Regions from separate parts of the Rhizobium sp. P1_E6 genome, predicted to be linked through region 4. Evidence: predicted binding sites of a transcription regulator. Region 4 holds the regulator's gene; each other region holds the start of a gene.

Region 1 (4,332 bases), on a different contig from region 4:
CAGCGTTCCAGATGCGCGCGGTCGATGCCGACAGCCTTGTAGTCATGGAAGTCATAGGCAACGCCGTGGTCCTCCAGCCAGCTGCGGGCCTTCTTCATCGTGTCACAGTTCTTGATACCGTAGATGGTAGCGACCATGGGGTTCGATCTCCCTGTTTCGGCAGGGAGATATCACGGCGGATAAGCGCTGCAAACGTCGTTCGGCGTTTATCCCTCGAGCTCTTCGATGAGCGCCGGCAGGTCGGCCACGGTCTCGATAATGTAGTCGGCGCCGGCGGCGATCAGTTTCTCGCCGATCCTTTTGTGCAGCTCGGCCCGCGCCTCCGGCGAAAGCGCATCCACTTCTTCGGGCGTCAGGCCGGCTTCATTGCCGGAGAGCGTTACGCCGACCGTCACGCAGCCGGCGGCAGCACCTTCGGCAATACCCGGTTCCGTATCGTCGACCTTCAGGACGGCAGAGGCCGGATAGACCATCAGATCGACGAAGCATTTGTACATGCCGATCGGCGTCGGCCGGCCGAGCGGCAGGTCATCGGCGCAGATCAGGTTGTCGGGCGCATAGCCCTGTTCGGCGGCAAGCGGCAGCACGCGCTCCATGATCGAGCGCGTATAGCCGGTGGTCGAGCCGATCTTCATCTGCCGCTCACGCAAGTACTCGATCGTCCTCAGCGCGCCCGGTACCAGTGCGCAGTAATTGCTCACGACCGCCTCGTTGAGCGGCACGAAGAGTTCGTAGACCTTATCGATTGCCGATTCGTCAGGGGAGGTACCGCATGCAGCCTGCCAGCGGGCGGCAATATGCGGCTCGGCCAGCATTGCCGCAATATGCGCGCGCTTTGGAAGCCCCATCGGTTTGCGGGCATCGGCGATCGTCACTTCGATGCCGAACTTGCCGAAGGTTTCCACAAAGGCGCCCATCGGCGCGAAGGAGCCAAAATCGATGACCGTGCCGGCCCAGTCGAAGACCACTGCCTTGAATTGCGTCATGCTGCGCTCCCGTAAAGATCTTCGATGGTTTCCTCGCCGATGCCGAAAGCAGTGGATGCACCGCAGCCCGCCGTGACCACGACGATGCGCAACGCGTCGGAAGGCTTGTCGGTGAACCGCCAGCGGTCCGGGGCGGAGGCATAGGTGCCGATCCAACGCTCGGTGATGAAGCGTCCCGGCAGGTTGAGCACGGTGTCCAACTCGTCGAGGATCAGCCTGTCGACCCGCTCCAGCCCAAAGGGATCGGGCGTTTCGGAATAATGATGGCTGTCGCCGACGACGAGCGAGCCGTCCTCCGACTGCGTGACGATCAGATGGATGCCGTTTTCGCGCTCGGGCTTGAATTCCCGGTCGAGCCTCGCCTTGAGCACAGTCGCCTCCGGTAACTCGGCATAGCCGAGATAGCGTCCAAGCCCGAGATCGGACATGACGGCTGTGCCGAGCGAAACCCGTTGCGCCGGAACGACGCGCATCATCTGCAGTTTGCAGCGCGTTACGTTGAAAGCAGCGATCCGGTCGGCAAACAGGCTCTTGAAATCATCGCCCGGGCAGACGACCACTGTTTCCGCCTCGATCACCCCTGCAGTCGTTTCGACTCGCGGCGGTTCGACGGCACTCACCGCCGTGGAGCGGCGGAACTCGATGCCGTATTTGACTTCAAGATACCGCGCGAGCAGGGGAATGGCAGTTCGGGACTCCACGCGCAGCTCATGCGGGCTGTAGAGTGTAAACGGCGCTGCCTCCGGCCGCAGCGCCGGCACGAGCCGCCGTGCTTCGTCGACCGTCAGTCTTTCGCAGCCTTCTCCCATTTCGGTCCGCAGAAAGGCATCGATCACGCCTTCGGATTCGTCGAGCCTCGCTGCCAGCAAAAGCCCGCGCTGCAGGACATCGATGCCGGCCTCGTCCACCACTTCGGCCCAGATATCACGGGCCTTCCGTGCCTTGCCCCAGCAGTCGCCAGCCTGCTGGCCGGTCACCGTCACAAATCCGAAATTGCGCACCGAGGCGCCGTTTGCCTGTGCGTCGCGGTCTATAACCACAACGCGTTTGCCGCGCTTTGCCGCCGCCAGCGCATGCGCCAGCCCGATAATTCCTGCGCCGACGATCGCAACGTCGTATTGCGGCATGAAAGCTCCTTCGCAACATGTCTGCAACGGCTTGGCGGATTATCTTGAAGCCTGTGTGACAGTTGCGCGGAGCCTTACATTCGCGTGTGGAAAAGAACGCCGGTTCAGTCTTCCAGCGCGCCGGCCCTCCGCGTCGCCTTGCTCGGCCGGTCGGCCGCGATCTTCACTATGTCGCCTCGCCGGCGCACCAGCCGATCGGACGTGCGGGTCAGCAGCAGCCCGCCCTGCGGCGCCAGGATGTGGATATCGCCTTCGGCAAAGCCGGGTCGGGTGATGATCGTCGCCAGAAGCTCTCCTTCAGAAACACGTTCGCCGATATTGCGATGGAACAACACTGTGCCACCCTGCGGCGCGCGCACGATCTCGACATTGTCGAGCGGCACGGCCGGTCCGAAGAAGGTCTTGTCACCGCCTGCCCGGCCGTTGACGACACCACGCCCGATCAGGAATTGCAGCAGGCCTTCGGCGTCTTTTGCGGCCATATCGGGATAGACGTCGCGCCGGCCGCGCAGCTCCACCGTCACCGAAAGCTTGCCCGGAAGCTTTGTCTTGCGCTCGCCTGGCACCTCATATTTCCAGGCAAAACCGACCGCTTCTTCAAAGGCGGAGCTTTCGCCATCAGAAAGCAGCACTGCTTCCATGTCGAGCGCATTGGCAAGGTCCGCTGCCTCCGGCCAGAAGGCCTCATCGATATAGGCATATTGCAGCGATTCATCATCGCAATGCAGATCGAGCACCAGATCGGCCCCGAGTGCCATGTCAATCAGCTTTCGCTTCAATCGATCTGTAGCCGGATAATCATCGAGACCGTCAAGCAACTCCTCCCGGTCGCGAACCGAGATCAGCGGAAAATCCCGATTGAAATTGGTCCGCGATCCCAAATCGAAGCGGCCCTGCAACTCGCCGAAATGCGATTGCGCCGCCCCGATCGGATTTGCCTGCGGCACGAGCGTGATATCGCCGGCGATACGTCCTTCGCTTTCTGCTTGCCCGAGTTGAAGGCAGAGAAAATGCGCAAGCGCCGTTCCCGGCAGTTCATTGGAATGCAACGCGGCCTGGATATAGACCTTCGGCGCCGCCGGATCGCTTCCCCTGAAGCGCATGACCGGCAACCGCCATTCGATGCCGGGCGTATCGCCGGGGATGATGATCTCTGAAACGTCCACTGTCTTGCTCCGCATGTGCATATTGAGTGGGGAGTTTTAGGCGAATCCCCACCCGCGGTGCAAGCGCAGCTCAGCCGATGAGAGGCCACCGGTTGATGACGTGATGCTCGCTCTTCCCGTAGATACTGTGAATCAGCAGGAACTCCTGGACGGTCCAGCGCACAGGTCGGTCAAGCTTTTCAGGCAGCACGGTCTTGCGATCATAGACCATCGTCATGTGCGGCGTCAGATGTCCGCCAACATTATAGGGTAGCCCGGCCTCGTAGAGACCTTCTTGAATTTGGTTGCGAAGATCCAGCAGGCCTTCGTTTTCTTGCCTGCCACAGATGACGAAAGCCTGCGCTTGGCCAGGATGCTTGAAGCTCATGGCCTCGTCGAGAACAATTTCGAACGGCTGGGCACGCACTGTCGCGGCGACTTGTTCAGCGCCGAACACGATATCATCCGGGAGCCGACGGTAGGCGCCAATGCCGTTCAGCGTGACATGAAGCACTGCGTTGGGCCGCGAGGGGCCGGTCAGAGAATGTCTATTGCGATACATTTGCGCGATGTCCAGCGCCTCGGATGCCGCTTCGATGGTTGGACGAAGCGCGAAGAAAATCCTGTCGTGAAATTCTCCGACAAGATCGGATTTCTTCTGCGGGCCTGCGCTATTCGGATCGAGTGGAAAATGAGGCATTTGAACTACGGACTACATCGCCCGCCTCCTTGTTTCGACAAGGAGGAGCATAACCGGATTGACATTATAGTCAAAAACAAAACATGAACAAAATGTTTTGTATGGATATTAAAGACAGAAACGGCTGCCGCAAGGCAGCCGTTTGTTGGCGTCAATCAAGCGTTGAGGCAAGCCTTATGCAGCGTTCTTGACGAGCTCAACCGCCTTCTTGGGAGACCTGGTGCGGGCTGCCTTCGGCGGCGCGAGACGAAGAACATCGTCTGCCAGCAAGCGGGCATTGTCTTGCGCCTTGTCGAGATTGCTGACACGGGCAGGGTCCATCGTGTAGAGGCTGCCGCCGGAAACGAACATATCGCGATAGGCGGCACGCTCGA
Region 2 (4,332 bases), on a different contig from region 4:
AGCGCCCAGACGGCCAACGGACGGCCCGAATATGCAAAAGCATCCTGCGAAGGGTCTCTATGGCGGCTCGGCGTCGACCATATCGATCTCTACTATCTCCACCGTGTCGATCCCGATACGCCGATTGAAGAGACAGTGGGTGCGATGAAGGAGCTCGTCGAAGCCGGCAAGGTCAGACATATCGGCCTGTCGGAAGCCCGCGCTGACACAATCCGCCGGGCACACGCCGTACATCCCATTACCGCCGTTCAAAGCGAATATTCACCATGGTCGCGCGATCCGGAAGACGGCGTGTTGCAGACGCTTCGTGAACTCGGGATTGGGCTTGTGGCCTATTCGCCGCTCGGACGCGGCTTCCTGTCCGGCGCGATCAAGTCCGTCGATGAACTCGCGCCCGATGACTACAGGCGGACCTCGCCGTGGTTCATGGGTGACAATTTCAGGCGCAATCTCGAACTCGTCGCCGTGTTCGAAGAGATTGCGCGCCGCAAGGGCGCTACACCGGCGCAACTGGCTCTCGCGTGGGTGATGGTTCAGGGCGAAAATATCGTGCCCATTCCCGGCACCCGCCGCCGCGCGCGACTGGACGAGAATCTTGGAGCGGCTGGCGTTGATCTTACACCTGGAGATATCGAGGAAATCGCCAGGGCCCTGCCCCGCGCCGTCGGAGATCGCTACGGCGAAATCGGCATGCGGACGCTCAACGGATAAACATCCGGAAGTCGAAGTCTTCTCCCCAATCTGTGGGGAGAAGACATAGCGTTGTCGCGACGATCAGCGCGTCAGATCAAGCGCTGCCGTCAGGTTGCCCATCGGCGGCTCATTGTTCAACGCAAGCGCCTTGTCGCGGGCGAGCAGGCCCGGCAGAACCGGCAGGTCGTATCGGGCGGTGATCAGGCGCAAGATCGAGGTCGTGTCGTACTGGGTATGATCGACCATGCCGCCCTTGGCGTAGGGCGAGATGACGAAGGCCGGGATGCGATTGCCCGGCCCCCAGCGATCGGCCTTCGGCGGGGCAACGTGATCCCAGAAACCACCGTTTTCGTCATAGGTGACGATGACCAGCATGTGCTCCCATTGCGGGCTCTTTTCGAGATGCGAGACCAAGTCCGCGAGGTGCTGGTCGCCGCTCGAAACATCGGCATAACCGCCATGCTCGTTGAGGTTGCCCTGCGGTTTGTAGAAGGAAACGGCCGGCAGCTTACCGTCGTCGATATCCTTCGTGAAGGCTTCGCCGCCGAGGCCGCCATCCTTCAGATGCTCGGCGCGGGCGGGCGTGCCCGGCGCGAAATTGGCGAAATAGTTGAACGGCTGATGATGGAACTGGAAGTTCGGCACAGGCGTGGCGTTCTTGCCGTCGAGGGCTGCCTGCCAGGCGCCGCCATACCAGGCCCAGGTGATGCCCTTCAGCGATAGCAGGTCGCCGATGGTGATCTCGTGCTGCGGTGGTAAGGTGTTCGGCTGCGAGGGATCGGCGTAGGCGGCATCGCCATCCTTGGCAGGGGCGTTGGCGCTCGGCTGGTAAGGCGGCTGCATGGTGTTGACGGCGTAGAAATCCGGCGTGAGGTTGCCGTCGGAGACGAATTTCGGAGCGCCGTCGAGGGCCGATTTCGGGCCGTTGTCGGCCGGGATCAGCGAGATGCCGTCAGCATCCACCTTGGCGATGGTCGGCTTGGCCGGGCTCTTGTCCGCATCGGCATAATAGGGCGCGCAGGCGCAGATCAACTGGAAGTGATTGAAGAAGGAGCCGCCGAAGCCGCCCTGGAAGAAATTATCGGCGATGACGTATTTCTTGGCGACCTGCCACATGGGCAGGATCGAGCCGTCATAGTGGCCCATGACGAGGCTGCCGGAATCGGCCCAGGCGACGAACTTGTCGTTCTTGCCGCCGTCGATCTGCATCTGCTCCTGATAGAAGCGGTGCCAGAGGTCACGGGTGATGACATTTGTCGCCTGCGCGAAGCCTCTGGGATCGTCGATCGAGAAGACGGCATTGGCGAGGTGAGCGGACTGCGCCTCGGTGATTGCGGGCGTCACACCCTTGGCGGTCAGGCCGCCCCAGGAAGGCGGCAGCTCCGCCAGCGGCGCGCCGTCGCGATCGAGCTGGCGTGCCTGGCTTTCGCTGGCATTGGCGAGGCCATTGGCGCCCGGAAAGCTGCCATAGAGGTTATCGAAACTGCGGTTTTCGGCGTAGATGACAACGATATTCTCGATCTTGTCCATGCCTGCAGGTGCGGCAAGGGCGGCTGTGGCTGATACCAGCGGCAGCAGGGCCGAACCGGCCAGCGAAAGATTGCGCAGGAACTTCAGTCTGGTCATGGCGGGGGATACCTCATGGCTAAGGGGGCGTGGCTAGAGGAGCGCCCGGCGGAAATAGAAAGACCGAGCGCAAGCGAGACGCTATTCCCGCCGTCTATCAACTTTGTGACATTGGGCAGGTCGCACCTGCGGTCGAAAGGCGCGCGTCATCAATCTGTTGCAGTCAGGTTCGATCATGGGGGTAGACGATGTTAACTCATTGGAATCTTTCATATGGCGGCAAAGATTATCTGGCTCTTGCGATCCGGTCTGGCGCTCGGTTTGGCCGCCACCGCGCTCGGTTTGAGCCTTCTGCCCCTGCGGCAAAGCAGCGCGACCGTCATCGGGGGCGTGCACCCCGGCCCCATGTCGCGAGCCGACGCCTATGCGCGCGCCGAAGCGCTTACGGAGCTCGGCCGCAAAATGTTCTTCGATGCCTCGCTTTCCGCCTCCGGCGTGCAGGCCTGCGCCTCCTGCCACGATCCACATCATGGCTTCGCTCCGGCTGGCGCAACGCCGGTCGAAATGGGCGGGCCGCATATGGACCAGCCGGGCATGCGTGCCGTGCCGACGCTACGCTACCTGCAGGCCACACCCTCCTTCACCGAACACTTCTACGATTCCGAGGACGAAGGCGACGAGAGCATCGACAACGGGCCGACCGGCGGCCTGACCTGGGATGGGCGCGTGGACCACGGCTCCGATCAGGCGAAGATCCCGCTGCTGTCGCCCTTCGAAATGGGCAACAAGGATGAAGCTGAGGTCGTCGCCTCGCTCAACAAGGCGTCCTATGCCGAGGATTTGCGGGCGATTTTCGGCCAGGATGTCTTCGGCAATGCCGGGGATGCCTTTCAGGGTGCAGTTGAGGCGCTCAGCACCTTCGAGCAGAGCGGGCCGGATTTCTACCCCTACTCCAGCCGCTATGACGCCTTCCTCGCCGGCAAGGGCACACTGACGGCGCAGGAGTTGCATGGCCGCGAACTCTTTGAAGATCCGGCCAAGGGCAACTGTTCAAGCTGCCATCTGAGCGAGCCCGCCAATGACGGCGAGCCGCCGCAATTTTCCGATTTCGGCTTCCTAGGGCTGGCTGTGCCGCGCAACATGGCGATCCCGGCCAACAGCAATCCGAACTATCATGATCTCGGCCTTTGCGGACCTGAGCGTACCGACTTCAAGGACCGGGCGGACTATTGCGCGCTGTTCCGCACGCCGACGCTGCGCAATGTGGCGCTGAAGAAGAGCTTCTTCCACAATGGCTACTTCCATTCGCTGCGTGACGTCGTTTCCTTCTACGCCACGCGCGACAGCGATCCCGGCCGCTGGTACCCGAAAAATGCCGACGGCACGATCCGCAAATATGATGACGTTCCGCAGGTCTATTGGGACAATCTCAACCAGGACCCGCCCTTCGGCCGCAAGCCCGGCGATCCACCCGCACTGACGGAATCGGAAATCGACGATATCGTCGCCTTCTTGGGCACGCTGACCGATGCGGACCAGCTTCCAGGCCCGACGCGGCAAGCAATACATTGAATTCAAAAGCAAAGGCCGGAGCGATGCCCCGGCCCTTGTCGATCGATATCACAGAATAATCAGGCAACCGTGACCGGAACTTCGGTCGAGGTGCGCATGGCGTGGCTGTAGGGGCAAACGATGTGGGCTGCGGCAGCGAGCTTTTCGGCGGTTTCACGATCGACGCCGGGGATGTTGACCGTCAGCGCAACTTCGATGCCGAAGCCACCGCCATCTTCACGCGGGCCGATGCCGACGGTTGCGGAAACCGTTGTTTCCTCGGGAATCTTGACCTTTTCCTTGCCGGCTACAAATTTCAAGGCACCAAGGAAGCAGGCCGAGTAACCGGCCGCGAAAAGCTGTTCGGGATTGGTGCCTGTTGCGCCGTCGCCGCCGAGTTCCTTCGGCACGGTCAGCGTGACGTCGAGAACACCGTTTTCGGAAACGGCGCGGCCTGCGCGGCCACCAGTGGCGGAAGCTTTGGTGGTATAGAGAATAGGCATGACAATCTCCTTTGGTTGG
Region 3 (4,332 bases), on a different contig from region 4:
TGGGCATATCCGGCAGTTCTTCAAGGTTTGCGAACCCGGTCAACCACTGCTGAGTCAATTCCGGCTTGATCAGCCTACTTTCGACTGTCAGGAATTTACCCGAGGGGATTACGAACATTGCGATCCCCGGGCCTTCGTGCTGGCCGATCTGACTGACGTAGCCATTCTCATCGACTTTCCACGGGTGGATGGTCACACTAGAGTTGGCAATCTGTTTCTTGAAGACGCCCTTTCGTTCGAGCTTCTCTCGGCGTTTTAGAATCCTGTCGAGCGTCGAGTCAGCGGTCGTCATTCCTCAACTGGCCCCTGTGGCAATGGTGCTGCGTCTATACGCTTGCCGGTCTCAAGCATGTGAGCCAGGTGTTTGTTCTCGCGCTCAAGGAAAGCCCGCGCTAGTTCGAGGTCGGCGATCTTAGTGGACTGATCGGCGGCAACGGTTTTCATGATCATATCCAGATCAGCACGCGAGATCGCCTGCTTAGCGAATAGGTGAAGTGCCACCCCTAATCCTGACAACTGTTCGACAAAGACCGACGCCAGTTGTTCTAGCGCCTGCTCATCACCCTTGAAGAATTGGTCTTCGTCAGCCCGCGCAGTCTTGTCGATATACTCAGCCGCTTCCTTTCGAGTGCGATAGTCGGTACAATTCTGTGCGAGCGAGGCGAGGGTCTTGCGGGCTTCCTGTACTTGATCCGCTGAAAACCCACGCAATGCTCGCTTGACAGAGGCGGGCAATGGTGGTGGGGGAGGTAGCGTGTCCATGTTTTTCTGTTCCATCATAGGAATAGCGGATACCGCTATACATGCGCATACGATGGGTGAATTTTTGGGGGTACGCAACAGGGTACTGGAAACCGTTGCAGGATTAACTGTCTGAAACTAAACCGGAATAAGTGTTCAATTGACAGTTCTTCAAAAATTATGCATCAAGACTAGAATCTTTAATGTGACAGTTTCGAGCCTCGACTTGGCCGCCTCGATTTGGCCGAAACGGTTCTTATAACATCGCGGACGAGTCCAACAGGAGTTAATGAATGTTCCGATCGTCACTTGCCGCTCTTCTCCTCGCAAGCGTTTCCGCCAATGTCTCCGCGGCCGCGCCGGCGACGAGCGCTGTGATCGCGACCGGGCTCGTTGCTCACCGCGCGGTTTACGACCTGGAACTGAAGGACGCCTCGGAACGCTCCGGCATCTCCTCCATGTACGGCCGTATGGTCTATGAGTTCGACGGCAATTATTGCGAAGGCTTCACCACGAATTTCCGCTTCGTCACCCAGATCGACACGGGCGATAGCGTGCGCGTCAGCGACCAGCAGACCAAGACCTTCGAGAGCCTGAAGGACGGCAAGTTCACCTTCGACACGAAGTCCTTCACCGACGACCAGCTCGACAAGGAAGTCAACGGCGCGGCCGAGGATAAGCCGGAAGGCGTGAAGGTCGACCTGACGCAGCCGGCTAGCCGCGAGCTGCAGCTCGCCGAAAGCCGGTTCCCGACCGAGCATATGCTCGATGTCATCCAGAACGCCAAAGACGGCAAGCGCTTCTTCGAAGCTCGCGTTTTCGATGGCTCTGATGACGGCGACAAATCACTGGTCACCACGACCATCGTCGGCAAGCAGGAAACCCCGGCCACCGATGAGGCCGATGCCGGCAATGCCGGCCAGTTCTCCAAGACCGCCTTCTGGCCGGTGACGATCTCTTATTTCAACGAGAATGCCAAATCGGACACTCTGCCGGTCTACCGCATGTCGTTCAAGCTCTATGAGAACGGCATCACGCGCGACCTGACGATGGACTACGGCGATTTCGTGCTGACCGGCAAGCTCGCCAATCTCGAACTTCTCGACAAGAAGGCCGCGCCGACCTGCCAGTAAGGCGGGTTTTGTCGCTCCTTAACCAACTGTCATAAAAGCGTATTTCTAGTGCAGCTAAACTGTCGTCCCGAGATGAGTCATCGCGGGCCGGTACGTGTGGAAGTCTGCCTTTTCCGACCCTGCAGCGTGGATGGCCCATTTGCTACGACAATGGGTTTGCAATTCGTAAGACCAATTGCGCCACAAGCCGAGAAAGACGACCCGAATGGCCGATACCGATCTCGCGACTATGCAGAATGCCTCTCTGCCGGCGATTGCCGCCGATCCCTCCGAAATAGCCCGCATCACCGATAATATCAGTATCACTGACCGCGCCGGAATCTCCGTCTTCGGAGACCGGGCGCAGCAGTCTGTGAGCGACTATTCCGACAGGATCCTGCGCGAGGTGCGCAACAAGGATCTCGGTGAGGTCGGCAAGCTTCTAACCGACATCATCCTGAAATCGAAGAGCCTCGATCCTGCGTCGTTGAAGGAGAAGGGTTTCCTCAGCCGCATGTTCCTCTCTGCCCAGGCACGCCTCGAACGCTTCAAGGAAGAGTTCGAGGATGTCGCGGGTCAGATCGACCGTATCGGGCTGGAACTCGACCGCCACAAGGATACGCTGCGCCGTGATATCGCCTTGCTCGACGATCTGCATGAGGAGACGAAACAGTCGATCATCCGGCTCGACGCCTATGTGCAGGCCGGCAAGAATTTCGCTGACCATTTCCGTGCGATCGAGTTGCCGAAACTGAAGAGCGCAGCCGATGCCGCGACGTCGGCGCCCGGCGACGGCATGCTGGAAGCGCAGACCTATCAGGACAGCGTCCAGGCGCTCGACCGACTGGAGAAACGCATCTTCTATCTGCAGCAGGCTCGTCAGCTCGGCATCCAGCAGCTTCCGCAGATCCGCATCGTCCAGGCTGGCGACGAGACGCTGATCGAGAACCTTCAGGCCACCTCGGCACTGACGGTTCCGGCCTGGAAGCAGAAGATGGTCATTCTGCTCGGGCTTAGCAGGCAGAAATCGGCCCTCGATCTGCAGAAGACGGTCACCGACGCCACCAATGACATGATCCGCCAGGCCTCCGAAATGATGAAGGATCAGGCGATCGCCATCGAGCAGCAGTCGCAGCGCGGCATCGTTGATATGGAGACGCTTGCCAAGGCCAATCAGGATCTGATCGACACTGTAACCGGCGTGCTGCGCGTCCAGGAGGAGGGCCGTAAGAAGCGCGCTGAGGCCGAGCAGCATATGGAACAACTGACGATCGACCTCAAGAAGGCGATGACACAGGCGTGACCGGCAAAAACATGATCCGATCACTCGTCTCCGCACTGGCGCTGTCTGGTCTGGCGGCGCTGGCCGGCTGCGATGCTTTCAGCAGCGGCCCTGACTTTTCGATCGTTTCCGGGTCGGAAAACACCGTCCTCCAGCCGATCGTCGAGGAATTCTGCAAGGAGAAGCACGCGACCTGCTCCTTCAAATATGAGGGCACGCTCGATATCGGCCTCGCGCTGCAAAGCGATCAGGGCGTTGAGCAGGACGCCGTCTGGCCCGCTTCCAGCGTCTGGGTCGACATGTTCGACACAAGGCGCAGGGTCAAGGACCTGACGTCGGTGGCGCAGACGCCCGTCATCCTCGGTGTGCGCAAGTCGAAGGCCGAACAGCTCGGCTGGATCGGAAAGGATGTCTTCGTGAAGGATATCTTGGCAGCGGTGGATAGCGGCTCGCTGAAGTTTCTGATGACATCAGCCACTCAGTCGAATTCAGGAGCCAGCGCCTATCTCGCCATGCTCTCAAGCGCGCTCGGCAACAAGCCGGTGATCGAGCCCGGCGATCTCGACGACAAGACGGTCCAGGACACCGTTCGAAGCCTGCTTGCCGGCGTTGCGCGCTCCTCCGGCTCTTCGGGCTGGCTCGCCGACCTCTATACGGATTCCGCTGGCAAGGGCACGATCTACGATGCCATGTGGAACTACGAGGCGGTCATCAAGGAAACCAACGACAAACTGTCAGGCATGGGCAAGGAGCCGCTTTACGCCATCTATCCCGCCGATGGCGTGGCGATGGCGGATTCACCGATCGGTTTCGTCGATCATGGCCGCGGCGCCGAGGTACAGACCTTCTTCAAGGATCTGCTTGCCTATTTACGTTCGCCCTATGTCCAGAAGAAGATCGCCGAAACCGGCCGCCGCCTGCCGCTCGGCAGTGTGACTGCGCAGCCGGAGCCGAGCTGGAACTTCGATCCCACGAGACTGGTGACAGCTATCCGCATGCCGGAACCAACGGTGATCCGCCAGGCACTCACGCTTTATCAGGCCGCACTTCGCAAGCCGTCGCTGACGGCGCTCTGCCTCGACTTCTCCGGCTCGATGCAGGGAGACGGCGAGAAGAGTCTGCAGGAGGCGATGCGTTTCCTGTTCACGCCGGAAGAGGCCAGCAAGGTGCTGGTGCAGTGGTCACCTGCTGACCGCA
Region 4 (4,332 bases):
GTGCTGACCCTGATGACGCTGCCGACGATCATCATCGCCACGCGTGCCGCACTGCGCGCCGTGCCGCCGTCGATCCGCTCGGCCGCCCTCGGCCTCGGTGCTTCCAAGATGCAGATGGTGTTCCACCATGTGCTGCCGCTTGCCATGCCCGGCATCCTGACCGGCACGATCATCGGCCTTGCCCACGCACTCGGCGAAACCGCGCCGCTGCTGCTGATCGGTATGGTCGCCTTCGTCGCCCAGGCGCCGTCCAGCCCGCTCGATCCTTCCACGGCACTCCCGGTTCAGGTCTACATGTGGGCCAATGAAGCCGAGCGCGCCTTCGTGGAAAGAACCTCGGGTGCCATCATCGTCCTGCTCCTGTTCCTGATCGTCATGAACCTCGGAGCTATCCTCTTGCGTCGTCGCTTTGAGCGCCGCTGGTAAACGGAGTAAAGATCATGAACATGTTGACGGAAGCCGCAGTCGAGAAGGCGCTGGACCAGAAAATGAGCAACGTCCCGTATAAGATGATCGGTCAGGATGTCTCCGTTTATTACGGCGAGAAGCGTGCGCTTTTCGATGTCAATCTGAACGTCCGCGAAAACACCGTGACCGCCCTGATCGGCCCCTCGGGCTGCGGCAAGTCCACCTTCCTGCGGTCGCTGAACCGCATGAACGACACGATCGACGGCTGCCGCGTCACCGGCAAGATCACGCTCGATAGCGACGACATCTACGATCCCGACATCGACGTCGTCGAACTTCGCGCCCGCGTCGGCATGGTCTTCCAGAAGCCGAACCCGTTCCCGAAGACGATCTATGAAAACGTTTCTTACGGTCCGCGCATCCATGGCCTTGCCAAGTCCAAGGCCGACCTCGACCAGATTGTCGAGACGAGCCTGCAGCGCGCCGGCCTCTGGAATGAGGTCAAGGATCGCGTGCATGAATCCGGCACCGGCCTTTCCGGCGGTCAGCAGCAGCGTCTGTYCATCGCACGCGCCGTTGCCGTCAGCCCGGAAGTCATCCTGATGGACGAGCCCTGCTCGGCGCTCGACCCGATCGCAACTGCCAAGGTCGAAGAGCTGATCCACGAGCTGCGTGAAAACTACACGATCGTCATCGTGACGCATTCCATGCAGCAGGCCGCTCGCGTATCGCAGCGCACGGCTATGTTCCACCTCGGCAACCTGGTCGAGGAGAACGATACCGACAAGATGTTCACCAACCCGGACGATCCGCGTACCCAGGACTACATCATGGGTCGCTTCGGCTGATTTTGGCGATGTGAAGCCTTCCCGATTTTCGAGGACAAAGCCCCATGGCATCAACACATATTTTCTCTGCTTACGATGACGATCTGAAATTCCTGTCCCGGCGCATTTCCGAGATGGGTGGTCTTGCCGAACAGATGGGCGGCGACGCTGTCCGCGCGCTCGTCAACGGCGATACCGCGCTTGCTCAGAAGGTCATTTCCGACGATGTGATCCTCGATCACGCCGAGCGCGAGATCAACGACAAGGCGATCGTCACGATCGCCCGTCGCCAGCCGATGGCCTCCGACCTTCGCGAGATCATGGGTTCGATCCGCATCGCCGCCGACCTCGAGCGCGTCGGCGATCTCGGCAAGAACACGGCAAAGCGCGTCATCGCGGTGCAGAGCACCGGCGTTCCGCGCAAGCTCGCCCGCGGCCTCGAGCATCTCTCCGAACTGGCGCTCGTCCAGCTCAAGGAAGTGCTCGACGTCTACACCAATCGTTCAGCTGACAAGGCGAATGCGATCCGCGAACGCGACGACGAGATCGACGCGATGTACACTTCGCTGTTCCGCGAACTCCTGACCTACATGATGGAAGATCCGCGCAACATCACGAGCTGCACGCATCTTCTCTTCTGCGCCAAGAACATCGAGCGCATCGGCGACCATGCAACCAACATCGCCGAGACGATCTACTACATGGCAACCGGCGCCCAGCCGGAGGGCGAGCGTCCGAAGGACGACAGCTCCAATACCGTTGGTGCGGTGACGGAGTAATCTGGACCTGCCGATTGCGTGCGCGCCCCGCGCTGGGGCGCGCAAGGGTCGCAGCCAATTCCGAGTTCCTGCATGGTCCCTTGCTTAAATCACCCCCGGTTTAAGGATCATGCATTAGGAGACTGACACGCATGATCCCAAGAGTTGCAGTTGTTGAAGATGAAGAGGCACTCAGCGTGCTTCTCCGCTACAATCTCGAGGCTGAAGGTTTCGAGGTGGATACGATCCTCCGTGGCGACGAGGCCGAAATCCGGCTTCAGGAGCGCACCCCGGACCTGCTCATCCTTGACTGGATGCTGCCGGGCGTTTCCGGCATCGAGCTCTGCCGCCGGCTGCGCATGCGGCCGGAAACCGAGCGTCTGCCGATCATCATGCTGACGGCACGCGGCGAAGAGAGCGAGCGCGTTCGCGGTCTCTCGACCGGCGCGGATGACTATGTCGTCAAGCCCTTCTCCACGCCGGAACTCGTTGCCCGCGTCAAGGCGATGCTGCGACGCGCCCGTCCGGAGGTTCTCTCCACCGTTTTGAAGTGTGGTGATATCGAGCTCGATCGCGAAACCCATCGCGTCCATCGCAAGAGCCGCGAAGTCCGCCTCGGCCCGACCGAATTCCGCCTCTTGGAATTCCTGATGTCGTCGCCGGGCAGGGTCTTCTCCCGCTCGCAGCTTCTCGATGGCGTCTGGGGTCACGATATCTACGTGGATGAACGCACCGTCGACGTCCATGTCGGCCGCCTGCGCAAGGCGCTGAATTTCTCCAACATGCAGGATGTCATCCGCACCGTCCGCGGCGCGGGATATTCCATGGAAGCCTGATCCGAGTGATCGGAGGTCACGAACGGGTCGTCTGGGTAACCGGGCGGCCCGTTTGTTTGTTCGGGTGGGCTTTTTAAGAGTAGACGTTGGCTTGCTGACGCCTTGACCGACATGCCCCTTGCATCGCGAGGGCTCAAGCGATGACGGGGACATCTGCTATGCGCCGATTGCGAACATTCTCTGAGCCTTGAGCATCGACTGATTTGGGGCCGGAAGGGGACTGTCGGCTTGCTGGCGCTAGCCAATCGAAGCCGTCACCAAGATGAGCGTGAGCTCTGCTATGGAACTTCAGCATAGCGGATGATGCTCTGATTTTGTACGTTGGCGACTAGTTCATCAGAACGAGACAAAAATCGGCGGAGCAAAGGTGAGGAATTTGAATCGTTGTATCCTAAGGTGAGATCAATTGTCGGAGGCACACCCTCAAGTGCTCTGGCAACGACATTTGGCGTCAGCATATTTTGCGCATAAAGCGGAATAAGCGTTATTCCACCTGTAGACACGACGAGCGACATTGCTGATGGTAGGCCTTCACCTTCGTACTCTGCCTTGAGTGTGATCCCAARGTTCGACGCGTACTCCTGGATCACGGATTGCAAGACCGGAGAAATTCTAGCCGAACTGACGTAAGTTTCGCGGGCAAGATCCTGTGGCCGGATCTTTTTCTGCGACGTCAAGCGATGGTCAGCCGGCAGCACGGCGATCAGTGGCTCCTTGGCTAAAAACTTGAACGACACACCAACACTCTGCGTCTCGGGGCGAAGGAAAGCGACGTCCAGCTTGCCTCGCATCAGTGCCAGAGCAAGGTCCGGGGAAGACTGACTGGACAATATGATTTCAACCTCCGGCGCTTCCTCACGAATAATGCGCAGTGCATGGGGTAGCCACACGACCTCTTGCCCTGCGAGAAAACCGATAGTGAACGACTGCTTTTGCGGCTGCTCTGCCCGCCGGGCCCCTTCCGCAGCCGCCTCGACTTGCAACAACGCCAGCCGCGCGTGATCAAGAAACACTTTACCGGCGGCGGTGAGCGTCACGCCGCGCGGCTGCCGTTCCAGCAGTTTTACACCGACTTCGGTTTCCAGATCGCGAATTTGCCTGCTGAGTGAGGGCTGGGAAGTGTGTAGCCGCCGCTCGGCTGCGGTCAGTAAGCTTCCCTCTTCCGCAACAGCAATAAAATAGCGCAAATGCCTGAGTTCCATCGCGTCCCCGCTATGCCTTTAAGGCATAGCTCGAACGTACAAGGTATTTGTCCTTGATAAAAGGGGGATTTAATTAACGCCGCAATCTAGGGACATAGTCGAATGCTTCATCGGAAGTATTTCGCAGTCAACTGTGTCCAGTCAGAGAAGGAAAGCTAAATGTCTAAAAGCCTACCTGTCGTGACCCGCAATTATCGGCGCTGACCTACATTATGTGAGACTGACCAATTCTTGTGTCGGATCATGTGCCTGGGCCTCGAAAGATGAGGCATGCGTGGCAATCTTGCGTCGGCTATTGCAA

Evidence for each region. The regulator PhoB, encoded in region 4, activates phosphate uptake and scavenging genes when phosphate is short. The targets are predictions, from matches to a motif close to TGTCATNNANCTGTCAT.
Region 1: the regulator PhoB is predicted to act here: its motif matches at 2,158-2,174, upstream of AC1D35_RS06295 (TIGR03364 family FAD-dependent oxidoreductase).
Region 2: the regulator PhoB is predicted to act here: its motif matches at 2,464-2,480, upstream of AC1D35_RS10100 (acid phosphatase).
Region 3: the regulator PhoB is predicted to act here: its motif matches at 1,902-1,918, upstream of AC1D35_RS24345 (toxic anion resistance protein).

What each region holds. Positions count from the first base shown of each region.
Region 1 is NZ_JBFUBG010000007.1:41,191-45,522, forward strand. It holds gene AC1D35_RS06285 (ArsC family reductase) at 1-137, opposite strand, end outside; gene phnX (phosphonoacetaldehyde hydrolase) at 207-986, opposite strand; gene AC1D35_RS06295 (TIGR03364 family FAD-dependent oxidoreductase) at 983-2,113, opposite strand; gene AC1D35_RS06300 (M14 family metallopeptidase) at 2,218-3,279, opposite strand; gene AC1D35_RS06305 (2'-5' RNA ligase family protein) at 3,350-3,958, opposite strand; gene AC1D35_RS06310 (ParA family protein) at 4,133-4,332, opposite strand, start outside.
Region 2 is NZ_JBFUBG010000014.1:15,651-19,982, reverse strand. It holds gene AC1D35_RS10105 (aldo/keto reductase) at 1-711, shown strand, start outside; gene AC1D35_RS10100 (acid phosphatase) at 775-2,319, opposite strand; gene AC1D35_RS10095 (cytochrome-c peroxidase) at 2,533-3,831, shown strand; gene AC1D35_RS10090 (organic hydroperoxide resistance protein) at 3,891-4,313, opposite strand.
Region 3 is NZ_JBFUBG010000063.1:28,948-33,279, forward strand. It holds gene AC1D35_RS24330 (hypothetical protein) at 1-292, opposite strand, end outside; gene AC1D35_RS24335 (hypothetical protein) at 289-762, opposite strand; gene AC1D35_RS24340 (cell envelope integrity EipB family protein) at 1,035-1,874, shown strand; gene AC1D35_RS24345 (toxic anion resistance protein) at 2,080-3,156, shown strand; gene AC1D35_RS24350 (VWA domain-containing protein) at 3,168-4,332, shown strand, end outside.
Region 4 is NZ_JBFUBG010000006.1:11,038-15,369, forward strand. It holds gene pstA (phosphate ABC transporter permease PstA) at 1-426, shown strand, start outside; gene pstB (phosphate ABC transporter ATP-binding protein PstB) at 441-1,256, shown strand; gene phoU (phosphate signaling complex protein PhoU) at 1,301-2,014, shown strand; gene phoB (phosphate regulon transcriptional regulator PhoB) at 2,146-2,829, shown strand; gene AC1D35_RS05480 (LysR family transcriptional regulator) at 3,108-4,031, opposite strand.